3 regions of the Arabiibacter massiliensis genome follow, and region 2 is predicted to be linked to each of the others. Evidence: predicted binding sites of a transcription regulator. Region 2 holds the regulator's gene; each other region holds the start of a gene.
What was found. Region 2 encodes LexA, which represses DNA repair genes until DNA is damaged. Its sites were predicted from a motif close to CNAACANNTGTTNG; they were not measured.
Positions count from the first base shown of each region.

Region 1 (4,378 bases), 580 kb from region 2:
GGAAGAGGTCGTGCCCGACGATAAGATGCAATCCTGAGCGCAGCGCGCCGTCCTGCGCAAAATCTCGCCGGAGGATGCAAGTTGTGACGGTTTTGCGCGGGTTTCAACGGGGTTCGGCGGCTTTTTCGTCCCCTCCGAACAGTTTTTTCGCGGCGGAATTTCTACGACCTGGGACGATGCGCCGGGGCAGCGCCCTTCCCTGGCGCAAAACCGTCACAAGTGGTCCCTTGCGCAGCCGTCCGATTCTGCGCGCTACCGATGAATTGGGGCCGTCGACGCCGCCGCTCCCCTTCGAAGCGATATACTGGCGTCTGACACGGTTGCCGACACGCACGAGGAGAGACTTCGCATGAGCAAGCACGACCCCGCCCGTCCTGAAGCCGACGATTCCGCCGACTCCCCGTTGGAGCGGGAGTCCCCGATCAAGCGCAAGATCCCCATCCCCCTCAAGGTCTTCGGCGTGCTGTGCATGGTGAGCGGCGCGGCCGTCGCCGTCGTGCTCGCGCTCGTCGTGGTGGGCATGGTGCTCGTCATCCGCTCGGGCAACCTCACCGGCGACCTGTCCACGGCCACCATCGTCATCTTCGTGGCGCAATCGGCGCTCATGACCGCGCTGGCCGCCCTGTTCGCCGTCCTCGGCGTGCGCCTGCTGCGCGACAAGCGCCGGCGCGCGGCGCTGCTCGCCGACGTCATGATCGTGCTCGTCATCCTCGTGGCGCTCTGCGACATGATGCTCGGCGGACTCACGCCCGACCTCATCCCCTACGCCGTCGTGCTCGTGGTGCTCATCGCGCTGCAGAGCTACGTGGACCCGTCGCTGTCCGAGGAGCGCGAGCTGCAGCGCAAGCTCCGCGACATGGAGGCGCGCGAGCAGGCCGAGGACGGCACGCTCGGCCGCGACGAGACGGGCCGCGGCTACATCGCGCTCAACTTCTTCAACATCTTCTGGATCTTCGTGGTGTGCTGCGTGCTGGGCCTCATCATCGAGACGGTGTACCACTTCGTGTGGGTGGAGCCCGGCCACTACCAGGACCGCGCCGGCATGCTGTTCGGGCCGTTCTCGCCCATCTACGGGTTCGGCGCGGTGCTCATGACCGTGGCGCTCAACCGCTTCCACAAGAAGAACGTCGTCCTCATCTTTCTGGTGAGCGCCGTCATCGGCGGGGCGTTCGAGTACGCCACCAGCTGGTTCATGCAGTTCGCGTTCGGCATCGTGGCCTGGGATTACACGGGCACGTTCCTGTCCATCGACGGGCGCACCAACGGCATGTTCATGGCCATGTGGGGGCTTCTGGGCGTGGTGTGGATCAAGCTCCTTTTGCCGTGGATGCTGAAGCTGGTGAACCTCATCCCGTGGAACTGGCGCTACGGCGTGACCACGGTGTGCGCGGCCCTCATGATCCTCGACGGCGCCATGACGCTGCTGTCGCTCGACTGCTGGTACCAGCGCATGGCGGGCAAGCCCTCCGAGACGGCCGTGGAGGAGTTCTTCGACCGCCACTTCGACAACCAGTACATGGAGGAGCGCTTCCAGAGCATGTCCATCGACCCCGCCAACGCCACCCGCACGAGCTAGCGGGGAGAACGCGGGGCTCCCCGCCGCTGCACGTCCCTGCCATCGCCGGATCCCGGCGCGCAACCCACGTGGACAAAATCGGCCTTCGGGACTGATTTTTTCGCACCGATCTCGCCTTGCCGCGGAGAAACTCCAGGTGGCGAGAAGCTGAGCCAAGAGCACCGAACGAAAAATCAGTCCCGAGGGTTGATTTTGTCCATGATGCTCCCGCTCATATATTGACGGTGGCTGCGCGACCGACTTAGAAGGGGCCTGATGTCCCAAAAGGGGTCAGGCCCCTTTTGGGACAGTTCGTCTTACGCCTGCTTCTTGATCTCGGCCGCCAGGTAGGTGCACACGGCCACGATGACAAGGCTCACCAGCGACTGCCACTGGAACGTGCCCTGCATGACGCCCATCACGAGCCCCACGACGCCCAGCACGAGTCCGATGATGCACAGCACGAAGAACAGGCCGATCTTGCGCGGGTTCTTGGCGCCGCGCAGGCCCAGCAGGCCGATGATCAGGTTGATGACGCCGCCCACGACGGTGCCGATGCCCAGGGCCATGGCGGCGGTGGCCATGTCTATGACGGTGCCGCCCACGTCGATGCTCTCGCTCGACATGCCCGGGACGGCCGACCCCGCCGCCACGAACGCGCCCATAAGGATGACGAGGATAGCCCACGCGATCAGGATGATGGAGATGATCTTCAGCGTTTTCTGGGAACCGGACACGGTCCTCCCCTTTCTGCCGATGGCGCGAGGCCTGGCGCGTCCCCCTATCCTGTGACGCGACACGCTTCCCGCCGCTGAAACGCGCGTTGCGCGTTGCGCGAGCCCTTCGCGCTGGCGAAAGTATATCCCTGACCTCGATTATCAGTCGGCTTGCCGCGCTGTTTCAAACGTCGTTTGAAACACGCCGGAGCAGACGGGCGGCGGGCTTTCCGCGATTCCCCCGCGCACGGCCTTGACGGCGAACACCCGTGCGCGTATGATAGGCGAACGGATATTCTCGCGAACATTTGATCTGGGGAACGGGCGCGCGTATGGAGCTGATCGACAAGCTGGAGGTTCTCGCCGACGCGGCGAAGTACGACGTGGCCTGCACCTCGTCGGGCATCGACCGCGACGCGCGGAAGGGCAAGCTCGGCAACACGATGGCCGCCGGCTGCTGCCACAGCTTCTCGGCCGACGGACGCTGCATCACGCTTCTCAAGGTGCTCATGACCAACGTGTGCGTCTACGACTGCGCCTACTGCGTGAACCGCGCCTCCAACGAGGTGCCGCGCGCCGCGTTCAAGCCGCGCGAGCTGGCCGACCTCACCATCGCGTTCTACCGGCGCAACTACATCGAGGGGCTCTTCCTCAGCTCGGGCGTCATCAGAAACCCCGACTACACCACCGAGCTCATGATCCAGACGCTCGCCATCCTGCGCGAGGAGCACGGATTTCGCGGCTACATCCACGCGAAGGCCGTGCCCGGCACCTCGCCGGAGCTGATCGACAGGCTGGGGCATCTGGCCGACCGCATGAGCGTGAACATGGAGCTGCCTTCGCAGAAGAGCCTCGCGCTGCTCGCGCCCGAGAAGGACAAGCAGCGCATCATCGCCCCCATGCGCCAGATCCGCGACAACATCGCGGTGGACAAGGACACCCGCGCGCTCGTGCGCAAGAACACCACGTACATGAAGCAGGTCGCGCCCAAGCGCAAGGAGCGCGCCTTCGTGCCGGCCGGCCAGTCCACCCAGATGATCGTGGGGGCCACGCCCGAGAGCGACTTCCAGATACTCAACCTGTCCGCGGCGCTCTACCGCACGCTGTCGCTCAAGCGCGTGTTCTTCAGCGCCTACACGCCCGTGAACGACGACGCGCGCCTGCCGAGCGCCGACGCCATCCAGCTCAACCGCGAGCATCGGCTCTACCAGGCCGACTGGCTGCTGCGCTTCTACCGCTTCGACGTGACCGAGATCATCGACGAGGAGCACCCCTTCCTCGACCCCGACCTCGACCCGAAGGCCAACTGGGCTGTCAACAACCTGGACTTCTTCCCCGTGGAGGTGAACACCGCGCCGCTCGAGGCGCTGCTGCGCGTGCCCGGCATCGGCGTGCGCGGGGCCAACCTCATCGTGCGCGCGCGGCGCACCACGTGCCTGCGCGAGCCTGAGCTGCGCAAGCTCGGCATCGCCTACAAGCGGGCGCGCTTCTTCATCACGTGCGCGGGCACGTACGCGGGGCGCGGCGCCGACTTCACGCGCGAGGGGCTGCGCGCGCAGCTGGCCGCCCCCATCAAGGGCGGGTCGCACGGGCGGCGCGCCGACAAGGCCATCCCGGGCCAGATGAGCCTGTTCGAAAGCGTGGAGACGCCCGAGAAGGCGCGCATCGCCGGCGGGCGCGAGCGCGCGGCGCGGCTCGGGGAAGCGGAAGCGGCGGCCCCGCAGGCGGACGGGGCGTTCGGCTGGCAGCGCGCGCTCGAGACGCCGACCGAGGTCCCGGCGTGATCTCGCCGGAGGAGCCCCTGGCCGACGCGGCGTACTGCTACGACGGCACGCCCGAGGGCCTCTTCACCGCCGTGTTCAAGGCCTACGAGCTGCATGAGGACCCGCTCGACGTCGTGCGCGAGGCCTGCTTGCAGCCCCGGCTCGGCCAGATCGTGCGCTACATCGACGCCGACGACGAGCTGGCCCGGCGCGTCGAGCGCGGCATCCGGCGCACCTGCGGGCGGGCCTCCTTCGAGGCCGCGCTGCGCGCCTCGCTCGCGGACGACCCGAAGGCGGGCACGGCCGTGTACCGCTTCGTGCGCCACGCCATGGCGGCCAAGCGC
Region 1 covers NZ_LR698996.1:1,127,525-1,131,902, forward strand. The annotation lists gene FX134_RS04910 (hypothetical protein) at 1-37, shown strand, start outside; gene FX134_RS04915 (putative ABC transporter permease) at 350-1,576, shown strand; gene FX134_RS04920 (hypothetical protein) at 1,873-2,292, opposite strand; gene FX134_RS04925 (putative DNA modification/repair radical SAM protein) at 2,604-4,055, shown strand; gene FX134_RS04930 (TIGR03915 family putative DNA repair protein) at 4,052-4,378, shown strand, end outside.
Region 1: a site for LexA is predicted at 2,573-2,586, ahead of FX134_RS04925 (putative DNA modification/repair radical SAM protein). Genes of this name have one in related genera too.

Region 2 (4,378 bases):
CCCCAGGTTGATGACCCTGCGGCTCCGCTTCCGGGGTCCATTGCGAAGCCGGCGTAGTCTCCGCTTTCCATCATCTGCATGACCTCGGGCAGCAAGATGAAGAAGGAAATCCCGTTGAGCACGAGCGCGATGGCGCACAAGACGATGCCGACGGCGCTCGAGCGCTTCAACAGCGCGGCAGCCGCCCCGACGCGCGTCGTCCTCGTCACCAACTGCTTGAGCCGTGAGTTCGCAACGATGGCGCACACGAGTCCGACCGTGCTCAGCAGCACGCCGCCCAGGAAGAGCGACACCGGGCCGGCGATGTTCGCCACCATCACGAGCGTCTGGGCCTTCTTCAGCTGCTGCATGTCGAGCACGTTCGGCTGCAGGCTCGGCGAAAGGCCGGGCTGGCGCTCGTCGGGATCGGGTTCGGCCCCGTTTCGAGGCGGACGAGGGGGCTCGGGAGGCAAATTGTCGCTGTCGCTCATGGCAATCCTTCAATAGGTCGATTTTTCATGCCTCTGACCTGGGGTTTTATAAACGAGGCTCTGAGAGCCGTTCTAAGGCCCTATCTTGCCCTCGGACGACTCCTAGGTCATGGAAATCGGCGTTTTCTCTTCGCTCAAACGGGTACTATAGCATTGCGGGCCGGCCGCCGGGTCGATCCGCAGACAATTCCACACCCGCCGCGCGAAGACGGCCGAGGCACTCCTGAAGCTCGGCCAACTGGTACTCGAGCACCGTCTCCTGCGCGAGTACGATATCGCGCCGCTCGTCGACCGAGCGCGCGCCGCGCCTCTGAAGCTTCACGTAGTACTGAATGCCCTCGATGGACAATCCGCTTTTGCGGAGCGCATCGACGAAGTAAAGCTGGGCGATGTCGGCTTTCGAGAACGTGCGGATCCCGCGGTGGTCGCGCGCCAGGTTCGGGAAGAAACCGCATTTGTCGTAGTAGCGGATCGTGAAGGCCGAGATGCCCGTCTGGTCGGCGACCTCGGCGATGCCGAAGCACGGCAGGACGCTCGCATCGCCATGCTCCTCGAAACCGCTTCGCTCCTCGTCGGCCATCGTCGCCTTCCCCGGTTGTTGCTTAGAGTAACTCTAAGCAACCGTTCTCTTCGACGGTTTTCACGTTAGAGTTACTCTAACGCTCCTTACATCCTCACGCCGCTGCTGCCGAAGCCGCCCGCGCCGCGCTCGGTCTCGGGCAGCTCCTCGCTCGGATCGAACTCGACCGCCGGGACCTGGAGCACGACGAGCTGCGCGATGCGATCCCCCCGCTTCACGGCGAACGGCTCGTGCGCATCGAGGTTCACGAGGACGACCCCCACCTCGCCGCGGTAGTCGCTGTCGATGAGCCCGGGCGCGTTCACGAGGGACACGCCGTGCTTGATGGCGAGGCCGCTGCGAGGCAGCACGAACCCGGCGTATCCGCGCGGGATGGCGAGCGCGATGCCGCAGGGCACGAGCTTTCGCTCGAAGGGCTGGAGCAGCACGTCGCAGGTGGAGCGCAGATCGACGCCGGCATCGCCTGCATAGGCGTAGGCGGGCGCGGGAAGATCGGGATCGAGCCTTTGCAGGGGCACGCGGAGGACGGCCATCAGCGCAGCTCCTCCAACGCGGCGGAGAACTCCTCGACGTTCTGGAAGTCCTTGTACACGCTCGCGAAGCGCACGTACGCGACGTCGTCGAGCTTCGCGAGGCGCACGAGCGCCATGTCGCCGAGCTCCTTCGAGCCGATCTCGGTCTTCGACGCGTTGCGCAGCTCGGCCTCGATGCTGTCGATGAGGGCCGCGATCTGCTCGGGCGCGATCGGGCGCTTGGCGCACGCGATCAGCAGGCCCCGCATGAGCTTCTGTCTATCGTAGGCCTCCGAGGAACCGTCCGTCTTGATGACGATGAGCGGGTTCTCCCCCAGCCGCTCGTAGGTAGTGAAACGCCTTCCGCAGTCGAGGCATTCGCGGCGGCGGCGTATGGCCGTGCCGTCTTCGGAAGGTCGCGAATCGACCACTTTCGATTCGGGGTTGCCGCAGGAAGGACAGCGCATTCAGGCTCCTTAGATCGCTTTCCGATCAGCCTAGCACACTATATATTGTGGCTCAATTGACGAAAGAGAATCGCGCAAAAAACCCTCCCGCCGGCCTTCAGACGCCGAGCACGGCCAGGAGCGCGACCGCCGCGAACACGATGCCGGCGACAACCGCCTGCCATGGCGCGATGCGGTCGTAGGAGCGGCCTTTCGCAGTGCCGTAACGTAGGCTGCGGACCAGTTCCGAGCCGAGGATCCTATCGCGCGCGCCGCAACGCTGAGCGCCGAGGGAGCCATGGGCCGCGCAGGGAGCGGCTTGTGCCGGGAACTTGATGATGGTCCCCCGGCTGGAAGACGGATGAGAAAGCTTCGGCTGCAGCGCGGAGGTGCCGTTCACTGGATAGCGCATCGCGAAATTCTTCATCTTTCTTGCTCCTTGCTCTTGCGTAGAACCTATGTTCGCATATATAATAGTCCGAACAAAGGTTCATGTCAACAAGTTTTAAAACATTTGTTCGGTTGAAGGAAAGGACGAGAAATGTCCGAGAAAGTGACGAAGCGTCAGCAAGCGGTTCTCAGCTGCATCGAGGATTGCATCCGCGAGAAGGGCTACGGCCCCACCGTGCGCGAGGTGTGCCAGACCTTGGGCCTCTCCTCCCCCTCCACCGTCCACGTGCACCTCAAGGCGCTCGAGGAGAAGGGCCTCATCAAGCGCGATCCCCTCAAGTCGCGCTCCATCGCGCTCACCTATCCGCTCGAGGACGCGGCGCTCGCCACGAACATCGTGCAGCCGTGCTTCAGCAAGATCGTGAACGTGCCGCTGGTGGGCAACGTGGCGGCCGGCTCGCCCATTCTCGCCGAGGAGAACATCACCGACACGATCTCGCTCCCCACCGACATCGTGGGCGACTCGCCCTCCTTCCTCTTGTCGGTGCGCGGCGAGAGCATGATCGAAGCCGGCATCAACGACGGAGACTACGTCGTGGTGAAGGAGCAGCCGGTGGCGAACAACGGCGACATCGTGGTGGCCATCGTCGACGACGGTGCCACGGTCAAGCGCTTCTACAAGGAGCCCGACCATATCCGCCTGCAGCCCGAGAACTCCACGATGGAGCCCATCATCACCACCGACTGCGCCATCGCGGGCAAGGTGGTCGCGGTCTTCCGCCGCCTGTAAATGCCCGACGCCCCCTCGACACGGGAGAGCCGTCGTCGAGGGGGCGTCGTCAGGAGCGTCGGACGCGGGCGCTCAGCCTCTTTCCACCGCGAAGGGCCTGAACGATCCGGCATAGGAAGGCGCTGCCAGCATGACGATGCGCGTGCCGCCCTCTTCGTGCGTTTCCGACAGGATATGGCAGCGCTCATGAGCCACCGACACGAGGTCGCCGCGGCTGTAGGGCACGAGCACGTCGAGATGCTCGTCGTGGGCCGAGGCGACGCGGGCGATGTGGTCGATCAGCTCGGCAGTGCCCTCCCCCGTCGCCGCCGACACGAACTGCGCCTGGGAATGGCGCGCTTTGAGGGCTGCAAGCGCCTCGTCGTCGAGCAGGTCGCACTTGTTGAACACGAGCACGCGCCCGAGGTCCTGCGCATGGATCTGGCCGAGCACGTCCTCGACGGCGGCTATCTGCGAAGCGTACTCCTCCGACGAGGCATCCACCACGTGAAGCACCAGGTCGGCGCCCGTTATCTCGTCGAGCGTTGATTTGAACGCCTCCACGAGCGTGGTCGGCAGCTTCTGGATGAATCCCACCGTGTCGGTTATGGTGATCTCGCGTCCCTCGGGCAGCACGAACTTGCGCGTGGTGGAGTCGAGCGTGGCGAACAGCTTGTCGTAGGCGAGCACGTCGGCGTTCGTCAGACGGTTGAGCAGGCTCGACTTGCCTGCATTCGTATAGCCGGCCAGCGCCACCTTGAACATGCCGCTCTCGTAGCGGCTCTCGCGCTGAACCGCCCGCACCTCGGCCAGATGCTTGAGTTCGCGCTTGATGGACGTGATGCGCTTGCGCACCATGCGGCGGTCGACCTCCAGCTGGCTCTCGCCCTCGCCGAAGCGCGACCCCACGCCGCCGCCCATGCGGTTGGAGGCCAGGTGGGCCCACATGCCGCGCAATCGCGGCAGCAGGTACTCGTTCTGCGCGAGGCGCACCTGCAGACGGCCCTCCTTGCTGGTGGCGTGCAGGGCGAAGATGTCCAGGATGAGCGCCGTGCGGTCGATGACCTTGACGTCCTTGCCGACGGCCTTCTCCAGGTTGGCCTGCTGGGAGGGCGTGAGCTCGTCGTCGAACACCACGAGGTCGGCCCCGTGGGCACGCGCGAGCTCCGCCACCTCCTCGGCCTTGCCGGTGCCGACGAACGTTTTGGGAT
Region 2 covers NZ_LR698996.1:545,719-550,096, reverse strand. The annotation lists gene FX134_RS02365 (hypothetical protein) at 1-470, opposite strand, end outside; gene FX134_RS02360 (MerR family transcriptional regulator) at 616-1,050, opposite strand; gene dut (dUTP diphosphatase) at 1,137-1,583, opposite strand; gene nrdR (transcriptional regulator NrdR) at 1,583-2,029, opposite strand; gene FX134_RS02345 (hypothetical protein) at 2,127-2,435, opposite strand; gene lexA (transcriptional repressor LexA) at 2,550-3,188, shown strand; gene hflX (GTPase HflX) at 3,261-4,378, opposite strand, start outside.

Region 3 (4,378 bases), 1.8 Mb from region 2:
ACGTGGGATAAAGAGTACGACGTAGTGGTGTGTGGCGCGGGGATAGCCGGTTTGGTCGCTGCCGCAACGGTTGCAACCGAGGGCGACGGCGCGACGTGCCTGCTGCTGGAGAAGGACGCGGCCCCTAACGGCAACAGCCCGTTCTGCTTGGGCATGCAAATGTACACAGAGCATCCTGATGAGTTGCTCGTATACATTAAAGAACTCATCGGGTCAGCCACGCCCGAAGACGTGATAGAGGCGTACGTGGATGGCTTAACGGAGAGCTTGCCATGGATAAAGGGCCTCGGGGCGAACGAAGGGGATATGCGCATAGGCGAGTGGAAGCCGGATGCCGCTAAGCTCGGAGAGTATCCCGAGCTGCCCAACGATGACTGCGTCACGTCGTTCGGATTCACCGGCAAGGCTGGGGGCGCCGGTCATATCCATGAGTTTTTGGAGCAAGTCATCGATCAATATGCCGATGTGGTGGATTACAAGACGTCCACTCCTTTGGAATCGCTGGTTCAAGATGCTGATGGAATCGTGGTCGGCGTAGTGGCAGCGGGCAAGAGCTACAAGGCGAGCCGAGGCGTCATTATGTGCACGGGCGGATTCGAGAACGATTCGGATCTCATGTACACTCATACGGGCGTGCGAGGCGTGAAGCCTATATGCGGCCAGGCAAACACGGGTGACGGGCATCGCGCTTGCATGAAAGTCGGGGCCGACATGTGGCATATGCACGGCGGTGCTCAATTTTGGATGGCATGCCGCGATTTGGAGAACAAGCGGCATATCAGCAAGATATGGAACTATTCGAATAAGCGTTGGGGCATTACTGTCGGCGTAAACGGGCGGCGCTTTTACCAGGACTTCGATGGGTGCGGGGCATACGGTTTGTTTGCCGGACTCGAGGATGCCGAAGCGTTGGCAAAGCCTGATTCCGACATGTCGTGCAACGTAGGCTATCGTCACGGCATCACTCAATGGGGCGGCAACTGGACGCACCTTCCCATGCCCGAAAAGGCGTGGTTCGTTTTCGACCAGAACGGTCTTGAGGCCGGAGCAATGGACCCGGAGGTGTCTCAGGACGTGGTGGCGGATGGTTGGGCCGTTGCCGCCGACTCCATCGAAGAGCTGGCTTCCCTCATCGAGGTGCCGACCGAGGAGCTGACGCGTACGGTTGCTTTGTGGAACCGCTATTGCGATCAGGGGGAGGATGAAGCGTTCTTCCGTCCTGCAGAAACGTTGCAGCCCATCTCGCAAGCACCCTATTACGCCATGCTATGTGCCCCCGCCGTGCTCAACACCGATGGTGGGCCTGTGCGTGATGCGAAAGCTCGCATTCTCGATCCTTTCGGCAATCCAATTCCTCATTTGTATTCGGCAGGCGAATTCGGCTCGATCTGGGGTCATCTTTACGTAGGATCGGGCAATGTGGGAGAGTGCAGCGTGTTCGGGCGCATAGCAGCCCGCAGCGCCTTGGCTGGCGAGTAGGCGCTAGTCGAGCGCAAGGAGCCGGTCCCTTCTCCGGCTTCTTGCGCTCTTCCGCGTTGAGCGGTCCTCGCTCGCAGGATGTTTCACGTGAAACATTTGTCCACCAGTGGGATAAAAGGGCTGGGGCGCCCACTTTTTCGCATGGGGAAGCGCTCCACTGTGGTAGAGTATGCGCATGCATTCTGCGAAGGGACATATCGTCGTCGACGAGCGCTGGCGCCTCGAGCTGGCCGTCGCCGCCACGTGCCGCGCCTTCGCGCCGCGCGCTTCCGAATGCCTCGCACCCGCGCCCTCGCAGCGCACGGCTGCGCAGCAGGGCAGCGGAACCTGCCGCGCCATCTCCTATTATTCCTATCGATACCTTTAGCACATGGGTTTGCCCGTGGTGCTGCGCTCGTGCCGAATCCCGGTCGAGCGTCCGCAGCCGGCAAGGTCATGTGCGCCACCGCGCGGGCCCTTCTTCCGTGCGATGTTTCACGTGAAACATTTGTTCTCAAATCGCAGGACATTGCGACAAGTGTTTCACGTGAAACGTACGGGGGAGGGCGGCCCGGACTCCAAGGGAAGCGAACACGCGGGCGAAGCGGCCCGCATGAGACGATAGGAACACTCCAATGATCGAAAAAATACTCATGGTGCTCATCTTCGTGGGCGTGGCGGTGGGTGTGGGCATCTACTGCCGACGACACACCGGCACCGTCGACGGCTTCATCCTGGGCGGGCGCAACGTGGGGCCGTGGCTCTCGGCGTTCGCGTTCGGCACGAGCTACTTCTCCGCCGTCATCTTCGTGGGCTACGCGGGGCAGTTCGGCTGGAAGTACGGCATCGCCGCCACGTGGATCGGCATCGGCAACGCCATCCTCGGCAGCCTGCTTGCCTGGTGGGTGCTCGGTCCGCGCACGCGCGAGATGACGCACCGCCTGGGCGCGTCCACGATGCCCGAGTTCTTCGGCGCGCGCTTCCAGTCGAAGGGTTTGCGCATCGCGGCCGCGGCCATCATCTTCGTGTTCCTCATCCCCTACACCGCGAGCGTCTACAACGGCCTGTCGCGGCTGTTCGGCATGGCGTTCGGGCTGCCCTACGAGTGGTGCGTCATCGGCATGGCCGTGATCACCTGCATCTATGTGGTGCTGGGCGGCTATATGGCCACCGTGATGAACGACTTCATCCAGGGCATCGTCATGCTGCTGGGCATCGTAGCCGTTATCGTGGCGGTGCTGGTGAACAACGGCGGCTTCACCGAGGCCATCACCACGCTCTCGCTCATCCCGGCCGAGGGCTCGGAAATGGCCGGCCCGTTCGTGAGCTTCTTCGGGCCGAACCTGCCCGACCTCTTGGGCGTCATCATCCTCACCAGTTTGGGCACGTGGGGCCTGCCGCAGATGGTGCAGAAGTTCTACGCCATCAAGAGCGGCCCGGCCATCAAGCAGGGTGCCATCATCTCCACGGTGTTCGCCATGATCGTGGCCGGCGGCAGCTACTTCCTCGGCGGCTTCGGGCGGCTCTACGGCGGCCAGGTGGAAATGACGGCGGCCGGCACGCCGGTGTACGACTCCATCATCCCCACCATGCTGTCCACGCTGCCCGACCTGCTCATCGGCATCGTCATAGTGCTGGTGCTGAGCGCGTCGATGTCCACGCTGTCGTCGCTCGTGCTCACGTCGTCGTCCACGCTCACGCTCGACCTCATCAAGGACAACCTGGTGAAGAACATGAGCGAGAAGAAGCAGCTCAGCTACATGCGCGTGCTGCTGGTGGTGTTCATCGTGATCTCGGCGGTGCTCGCGCTCGTGCAGTACAACTCGTCCATCACGTTCATCGCGCAGCTCATGTCCATCAGCTGGGGCGCGCTGGCCGGCTCGTTCCTCGGCCCGTTCTTCTGGGGGCTGTTCTCCAAGCGCGTGTCGCGGCCGGCCGTGTGGGCCAGTTTCATCGTGGGCGTGGGCTTGACCACGGGGAACATGATCGCCGGCTTCGTGGGCACGCCGCTCATCGCGAGCCCCATCAACTGCGGTGCCCTGGCCATGGTGCTGTCGCTGGCCATCGTGCCGGTGGTGAGCCTGTTCACCAAGCGCGTGGAGTTCGAGGTGGACCCGCCGCATGTGGAAGGCGCCATCGACCGCGAGTATGAGCAGGAGCTGGAAGCGGAAGGCGCGTAGGGGTTTCGCGCCGCCGCTCACGTGCTTCTCACTTGCTCGCCATTTGCTTTTCATTTGCTTTGCTGGTCGTGCGCGCGGAAGGGAACAGTTCGGTGACGGCTCGACGGCGAACGCTATACTGTTCCGGTACCTGCAAGCCGTAGAAAGCGATCGCATGATCCTCCAGCTCGTCCTCATATACTTTCCCGCTATCGTGTTCGGGTGGCTCTTCCTGCGCAACTATCGCAAGGAGCCGCGCCAGTTCCGCAATGCGCTGTACTTCCTCGCGTTCTGCCTGTTCGCGCTGTGGGGGCTGTCCGTCCAGTTCGAGCTGCCGTGGCTCGTCCTGCTGGGATTCGCGGCCATACCGTTCGGCACGGTGGCGCTCGTGGTGTTCCTCATAGCGAACACGTTCGTGGTGGTGCGCCGCGAGGGCCTTTCGCTCGCGCATCTGCTTCCGGGGCTGTTTGCGCTGGCCATCGTGGCCGTGTGCGTGGGTGCGCCGCTGCTCGTGCTCGTGCAGGCTCCCGTCCCGCTCGTCGCGCTCGCTCTGCTGGCCGTGATGGAGGGGTCGTACCTGGCGTTCACGTTCGCGGCGCTTCTGCTGTATTCCTGGCTGTACCGCCGGCTGCCGAAGCGCTGCGATTACGATTACATCGTCGTGCACGGCGCGGGCCTGTCGGGCACGAAGCCCACGCCGCTCTTGGCGGGCCGACTCGACAAAGGCGTGGAGCTGTGGGAAGCCGGCGCGCGGCGCGCGC
Region 3 covers NZ_LR698996.1:2,369,662-2,374,039, forward strand. The annotation lists gene FX134_RS10110 (FAD-binding protein) at 1-1,479, shown strand, start outside; gene FX134_RS10115 (hypothetical protein) at 1,655-1,846, shown strand; gene FX134_RS10120 (sodium:solute symporter family protein) at 2,094-3,638, shown strand; gene FX134_RS10125 (YdcF family protein) at 3,793-4,378, shown strand, end outside.
Region 3: a site for LexA is predicted at 1,960-1,973, ahead of FX134_RS10120 (sodium:solute symporter family protein). Genes of this name have one in related genera too.